2 regions of the Mesobacillus thioparans genome follow, and region 1 is predicted to be linked to the other one. Evidence: a T-box and tRNA genes for the amino acid it is inferred to sense, from the RefSeq annotation. Region 1 holds a T-box; the other holds one or more tRNA genes.
The links. A T-box is a leader RNA that pairs with one kind of tRNA and senses whether it is charged. The one in region 1 lies ahead of asnS (asparagine--tRNA ligase), so its partner is inferred to be a tRNA-Asn.
Positions count from the first base shown of each region.

Region 2: it encodes a tRNA-Asn, which carries the amino acid that the T-box ahead of asnS (asparagine--tRNA ligase) is inferred to sense. The anticodon was not compared.

Region 1 is NZ_CBCSFH010000015.1:3,456-6,853, reverse strand. Features, by position in the region: gene asnS (asparagine--tRNA ligase) at 1-1,327, opposite strand, end outside; T-box leader at 1,381-1,614, opposite strand; gene ACNAZ4_RS19605 (EamA family transporter) at 1,732-2,637, opposite strand; gene ACNAZ4_RS19600 (carboxypeptidase M32) at 2,731-3,398, opposite strand, start outside.
Region 2 is NZ_CBCSFH010000009.1:200,386-203,783, reverse strand. Features, by position in the region: tRNA gene ACNAZ4_RS15815 (tRNA-Pro) at 6-82, shown strand; tRNA gene ACNAZ4_RS15810 (tRNA-Ala) at 98-173, shown strand; tRNA gene ACNAZ4_RS15805 (tRNA-Met) at 195-271, shown strand; tRNA gene ACNAZ4_RS15800 (tRNA-Ile) at 311-387, shown strand; tRNA gene ACNAZ4_RS15795 (tRNA-Ser) at 407-499, shown strand; tRNA gene ACNAZ4_RS15790 (tRNA-Met) at 663-736, shown strand; tRNA gene ACNAZ4_RS15785 (tRNA-Asp) at 740-815, shown strand; tRNA gene ACNAZ4_RS15780 (tRNA-Phe) at 978-1,050, shown strand; tRNA gene ACNAZ4_RS15775 (tRNA-His) at 1,089-1,164, shown strand; tRNA gene ACNAZ4_RS15770 (tRNA-Gly) at 1,171-1,244, shown strand; tRNA gene ACNAZ4_RS15765 (tRNA-Ile) at 1,248-1,321, shown strand; tRNA gene ACNAZ4_RS15760 (tRNA-Asn) at 1,335-1,409, shown strand; tRNA gene ACNAZ4_RS15755 (tRNA-Ser) at 1,414-1,504, shown strand; tRNA gene ACNAZ4_RS15750 (tRNA-Glu) at 1,508-1,579, shown strand; gene glgB (1,4-alpha-glucan branching protein GlgB) at 2,480-3,398, shown strand, end outside.

The DNA.
Region 1 (3,398 bases):
TCAAGTACATGACAAGGCGTTCGAAACCGATTCCATAGCCGGAGTGCTTGGTACTGCCGTATTTTCTAAGCTCGAGATACCACCAGTAATCTTCTTCAGACATACCAAGTTCTTTGATTCGATTTGCAAGGACTTCTTCTCTTTCCTCACGCTGGCTTCCGCCGATTAATTCGCCAATGCCAGGAACCAGAAGGTCGGTCGCCGCAACTGTCTTTTCATCCTCATTCGCTCGCATATAAAATGCCTTGATTTCTTTCGGATAGTCGGTGACGAAAACAGGACGCTTGTAGATTTCCTCACTAAGGTAACGTTCATGTTCTGTTTGCAGGTCCGTGCCCCATTCAACAGGGTATTCAAATTCCTTACCAGAGTTCTTTAGTAGTTCAACTGCTTCAGTATAAGTAACTCTTCCGAAATCGGAATTCAATGCATTCTGCAATCTTTCAATAAGTGTTTTATCAATAAAGCTGTTGAAGAAAGCCATTTCTTCCGGTGCATGTTCAAACACGTAATCAATGACATATTTGACCATTTCTTCTCCAAGGTCCATGATATCTGGTAATTCTGCAAAGGCAACCTCAGGCTCGACCATCCAGAATTCTGCGGCATGTCGTGCTGTATTTGAATTTTCAGCCCTGAATGTCGGACCGAATGTATACACGTTGCGGAACGCAAGAGCAAAGCTTTCCGCATTCAATTGACCGCTTACAGTTAAATTGGTTTCTTTGCCGAAGAAATCTGCACTTTCATCGACATTTCCGTCTTCGGTTTTTGGAAGCTTGTTCAAGTCCATGGATGTCACGCGGAACATTTCCCCCGCTCCTTCAGTATCGCTTCCGGTAATGATCGGTGTATGTACATGGACAAACCCTTTATCCTGGAAGAATTTATGAAGGGCATAGGACGCCAGGGACCGTACTCTGAATACTGCTGAGAAGGCATTGGCTCTTGGACGCAAATGGGCGATTGTCCTTAAGTATTCAAGGGTATGCCTCTTCTTTTGGATTGGATAATCTGTATCCGATAATCCTTCGACGATAATTTTTGTCGCTTTGATTTCAAAAGGCTGCTTCATTTCAGGTGTTGGGATAAATACCCCTTCTACTAAAACAGAAGAGCTGATCGGCAACTTGGTGATTTCTTTGAAGTTTTCAAGGGTATCCTCAAAAACAATTTGTACACTCTTGAAGAAAGTTCCATCATTCAACTCCATGAAGCCAATGGTTTTGGAGTCACGCAGGGTACGGATCCATCCTGTAATTTGAACTGTCTGGTCCTTAAAATTTTCTTGATTTCTGAATAAATCTTTTACTACGGTCTTAATCATAATAAGCCTCCTCATGATAATTTTTTGCAATAAAAAAAGCCTTCTATCCCCCAAAAAGGGACGAAAGGCTGAACTTCCGCGGTACCACCCAAATTGTCATAGAATGACCAGCTTCACTATTGCTTATCCCAGTCGATAACGTGCTGGCAACGTCCAAGCCTACTCATGATTTCCTTTTCGGTCAGAACTCAAAGGTGTTCTTCATTTATGCATCATCACCAGGCTTCCACCGTCCCCGGCTCGCTATCGAATATAGCAAAAACTACTTTCCTTTTCATCGATTTAAAAATATGGAGTTTTAAAAGGATTTTCACTGTAATAATTTATCACAAAACACAATCCCTTGTCTAGTTGCCCCTGCTTGATCTGCATTTTGTCAGACGCGAGCATTCAAAAGAGATCTATCAAACAGTGAAGTGCTTTTTCTGCTTCCTGAACGGTACTGAAAGATTGATTGAAATCACAGACAGGATTATGAGTGCTGAACCTAGCAGCTGCATACCATCGAGCCTGTCTCCGTACACCATCATTCCCAGCAAGGTGGCGACGACGGGTTCCAATGTAGCAACTACTGCAGCAGTACTGCTTTCCGTCCTTTCAAGTCCCCAGGAATATGCAAAATAGGCAACCACAGTCGGGAAAACACCTAACCCTATCGCATAAAGCCACGTATCCCCGGCAAAAAGGACGGCAGTTTTGCTGACTATACCCGTCGTCGGCACCAGGGCAGCCGAAGCAACAAGGAATGTATACAGAGTGACTGTAAAAGGATGATAACGCCTTAATGCCAACTTGCCAAAAATGCTGTAAAGAGCATAGCCAAATCCTGCCCCCAGCCCAATCAGAATACTGGAAACAGAAAAAGACGTCCCTCCCTGCCCTGTTATGCCCGCGGCAAGCGTACAGCCAATGACCGTCATGACAATCGCCAACAGTTTCTTCCTGTTCATGCTTTCTTTCAGAAAAAGAAATGACAAAACCGCCACAAAAGCTGGTGAGGTGTATAATAACGCCACTGCAATCGGGATGTTCATCAGGTTGATGGCCGTAAAATATGACCAATTAAAGAACACAATGCTTAAGATGCCTGTACCTACAAAAAGATACAGGTCTTTCACCCTGATCGTTAAATGATTTCGATAAAAAACAATTCCAACCAGCACCAACACGATGGCTGCGGTCAAAACGCGGATTGCGACAACCTCCATCGCACTGAACCCGGCGTTATTCAAGCCTTTTACAAAAAAACCAATTAAGCCCCACATAGCCGCTGCAAATGCGATCATGAAATATGGCAGTTTACTGTACATACATTCACCACACAGTAAAGATGGCAGGAAGACTGCCATCTTATATTCAAAATTCTGTTACCTAAATAAGTATTTCAGCGAAAATTTTGGACACTAGACCAGCTGGTATACTTTACTGTATTTTTCGTAAAGATAATCAACCAGGTACTGAGCATTCAATCCCTCACCAGTTACATCAGTCAATATTTCAAGAGGCTTTTTCATTTTTCCATGCTTATGGACTTTCTCAGTCATCCACTCTTTAACAGGCTGGAGATTCCCTTGTTCCATTAGTTCCTCGTAGTCTGGCAAGTCCTTGAGCATGGCATTCTTGAATTGCGCTGCATACATATAGCCTAAAGCATAGGATGGGAAGTAGCCAAAGCTGCCTCCTGCCCAGTGGACATCCTGGAGGACACCTACAGCATCATTGTCAGGCCTGATGCCAAGATATTGTTCATACTTGTCATTCCAGATTTCCGGCAAGTCCTTGACTTCGATCTCATCGTTGAACAAGCCCTTTTCGATTTCATAACGGACCATTACATGCAGAGGATATGTGAGCTCATCTGCCTCGATTCTGATCAAGCTTGGCTTTGATTCATTGACTGCACGATAGAAGTCCTCTACATCCACTCCTGAAAACTGGCCATCTGAATATTCCTGCAGGAGGCTGTAATTATGCTTCCAGAAAGAAAGATTCCGTCCAACAAAGTTTTCGTAGAAAAGAGATTGGGATTCATGGATTCCCATAGATGTCCCAGAACTCATAGGCGTTCCAA
Region 2 (3,398 bases), on a different contig from region 1:
TTTATCGGGGAGTAGCTCAGCTTGGTAGAGCACTTGGTTTGGGACCAAGGGGTCGCAGGTTCGAATCCTGTCTTCCCGACCATGCTTTATATTATATGGGGCCTTAGCTCAGCTGGGAGAGCGCCTGCCTTGCACGCAGGAGGTCAGCGGTTCGATCCCGCTAGGCTCCACCATATATCTTAATAAAATAATTTGGCGGTGTAGCTCAGCTGGCTAGAGCGTACGGTTCATACCCGTAAGGTCGGGGGTTCGATCCCCTCCGCCGCTACCAAATTTAATCTGGTTGAACCTATTCAATCTAGGATATCCTGGACCTTTAGCTCAGCTGGTTAGAGCAGACGGCTCATAACCGTCCGGTCGTAGGTTCGAGTCCTACAAGGTCCACCATTTTACTTGTTTTAAATACGGAGGTATACCCAAGTCTGGCTGAAGGGATCGGTCTTGAAAACCGACAGGCGGGTAACACCGCGCGGGGGTTCGAATCCCTCTACCTCCTCCATAATTTCATTACTATTAATATCATCGCGGGGTGGAGCAACGAGCGTTACTTCATTGAATATGCTGCGAGTTGTACCGATCGAGCTGCTTCTTGAATAAGCTTCCTGAGATCGGGACAGTCATGCTCACTAGGAGCATAAACTGAATTATGTGATTAATATCGTCGCGGGGTGGAGCAGTCCGGTAGCTCGTCGGGCTCATAACCCGAAGGTCGCAGGTTCAAATCCTGCCCCCGCAATCTGGTCCCGTGGTGTAGCGGTTAACATGCCTGCCTGTCACGCAGGAGATCGCCGGTTCGATCCCGGTCGGGACCGCCATTTTTATTTTAAGATGCAATATAATAGTGGCTCAGTGGCTCAGTCGGTAGAGCAAGTTGCTCACATCCACGAATAAGCCTCTGCGGCAACTTGTGAGAAAGACCGAAGGTCATTCGAGCAAAGGACCTAAACTAGTAAAGGTTTAGGATGCAATATTATAGTGGCTCAGTAGCTCAGTCGGTAGAGCAAAGGACTGAAAATCCTTGTGTCGGCGGTTCGATTCCGTCCTGAGCCACCTTATTTAATTTCAACTAATATTCATATGTAGATATGGCGATTGTGGCGAAGTGGTTAACGCACCTGATTGTGGTTCAGGCATTCGTGGGTTCGATTCCCATCAGTCGCCCCATTTTTTGCGGGTGTAGTTTAGTGGTAAAACCTCAGCCTTCCAAGCTGATGATGAGAGTTCGATTCTCTTCACCCGCTCCATAAGGGCCTATAGCTCAGCTGGTTAGAGCGCACGCCTGATAAGCGTGAGGTCGGTGGTTCGAGTCCACTTAGGCCCATTTTTTATATTATTCCGCAGTAGCTCAGTGGTAGAGCACTCGGCTGTTAACCGAGCGGTCGTAGGTTCGAATCCTACCTGCGGAGCCATTATGGGGAAGTACTCAAGAGGCTGAAGAGGCGCCCCTGCTAAGGGTGTAGGTCGGGTAACCGGCGCGAGGGTTCAAATCCCTCCTTCTCCGCCATAAGGCCCCTTGGTCAAGCGGTTAAGACACCGCCCTTTCACGGCGGTAACACGGGTTCGAATCCCGTAGGGGTCATAAGGAAAGCTGTTAGCAATTATGCTGACAGCTTTTTTTCGTTTCTTAAAACTCTGGTACTACTGAGGAACCTGTTGTTCTCTTGAAACTTTCCTGCATTGCTTCCAGGTATACAGCAGGCAGCATAGATTAACTAAATAGGGTACATAGCAGCGACATGTGCCGGGTTTAGGTCAGATAAGCAAAAACGAGTCAGATAAAGAAGAAATATATGCCCGGTTACAGGAAGAAGAAGAAAAACGGGTCACATAAAGAAGAGATATGTGACCAGTTATAGCAAGAAAGACAAAACGGGTCACATAAAGAAGAGATATGTGCCCAGTTATAGGAAGAAAGGGAAAACCGCATCACATAAAGAGAGATATGTGTGTCCTGTTACAGGAAGAAAGTAAAAAACGGGTCACATAAACTAGTAATCAGTCCCCCTAATGGCCAAGGAGGTAAGGATCCGTACAATCTTACTCGTAAATAACAGTTTTATCAATATATCTCATATAGACTTTTCAAAGCAGCTCGTTCTGTTATTACTCGAATCAAGCAGCAGGCATCCCCATTAAAACTCGCTAACAACCAACCACCATCATATCCCCTTTCGACACAATGAAAACGCTATCAAATCAAAAACATTTTTAATCCATATATCACTATCAAACCTAATAAATTCAACCAATCCTCTCAAAAAAACATTATTCATTTTTAATTTTCGTTCTCCAAATTCCGCGTAATTGGAAGATTTAGTACATTAAAGCGCTGCCATTTGCGGGCTTTTGTCGAATTACATGCTTTACTGAGTATTATTGTCGAAAGATTAAGAAAATGTTTACAAGGAATTCTTTATGGTAACTAGAATACTACTAAAATAGGAAGTTTTATTCGTTTTACAAAGGCAGGTGGAGGGCATTGGTGATTAATCCTACAGAGTTTGAATTGCATCTGTTCCATGAAGGAAATTTGTATCAGAGTCACAATTTATTTGGTGCGCATGTCATGAAACGAGAAAATGAAACATATACTCGATTTTGTGTGTGGGCTCCGAATGCGTCTGAGGTTAGGCTTGTTGGTGATTTTAATCATTGGTATGGAGAGAATCACAGGTTTCATAAAGTGAATAAGGAAGGTGTCTGGCAGCTTGCCTTAGAGGGGGATCTGACAGGGGCTATTTATAAGTTTGAGATTTTGACAGCTGGCGGTAGTAAGAAGCTTAAAGCTGATCCGTTTGCTTTCTTCTCGGAAGTGAGACCAAATACCGCTTCGGTTGTTTATCCCCTTGATGGGTACAAATGGGGCGACCAGAAGTGGCTGCAAAAGAGGGAGCAGCGGAGCACGCCTGATGAGCCAATGTTCATCTATGAACTGCATGTGGGTTCCTGGAAAAAGCATGATGATGGATCGTTCCTTACATATCGCGAGCTTGCGGATGAGCTGATCCCTTATATCCTTTCACATGGATACACACATATTGAATTATTACCTCTAACTGAGCATCCGCTCGACATGTCCTGGGGATATCAATCCACTGGATATTTTTCTGTTACAAGTCGTTATGGGACACCACATGATTTTATGTATTTCGTGGATATGTGCCACCGAAACGGGGTCGGGGTCATCCTAGACTGGATACCTGGCCATTTTTGCAAGGATGCCCATGGGCTTTATCAGTTTGATGGGAGTTATGTATTTGACTATCAGCGTGAGAATGACAGGGAGAACCTGGTTTGGGGAACAGCCAATTTTGACTTGGGAAAAACAGAGGTCCAAAGTTTCCTGATTTCCAGCGCGATTTTCTGGCTTGAGAAATATCATATTGATGGCTTCAGGG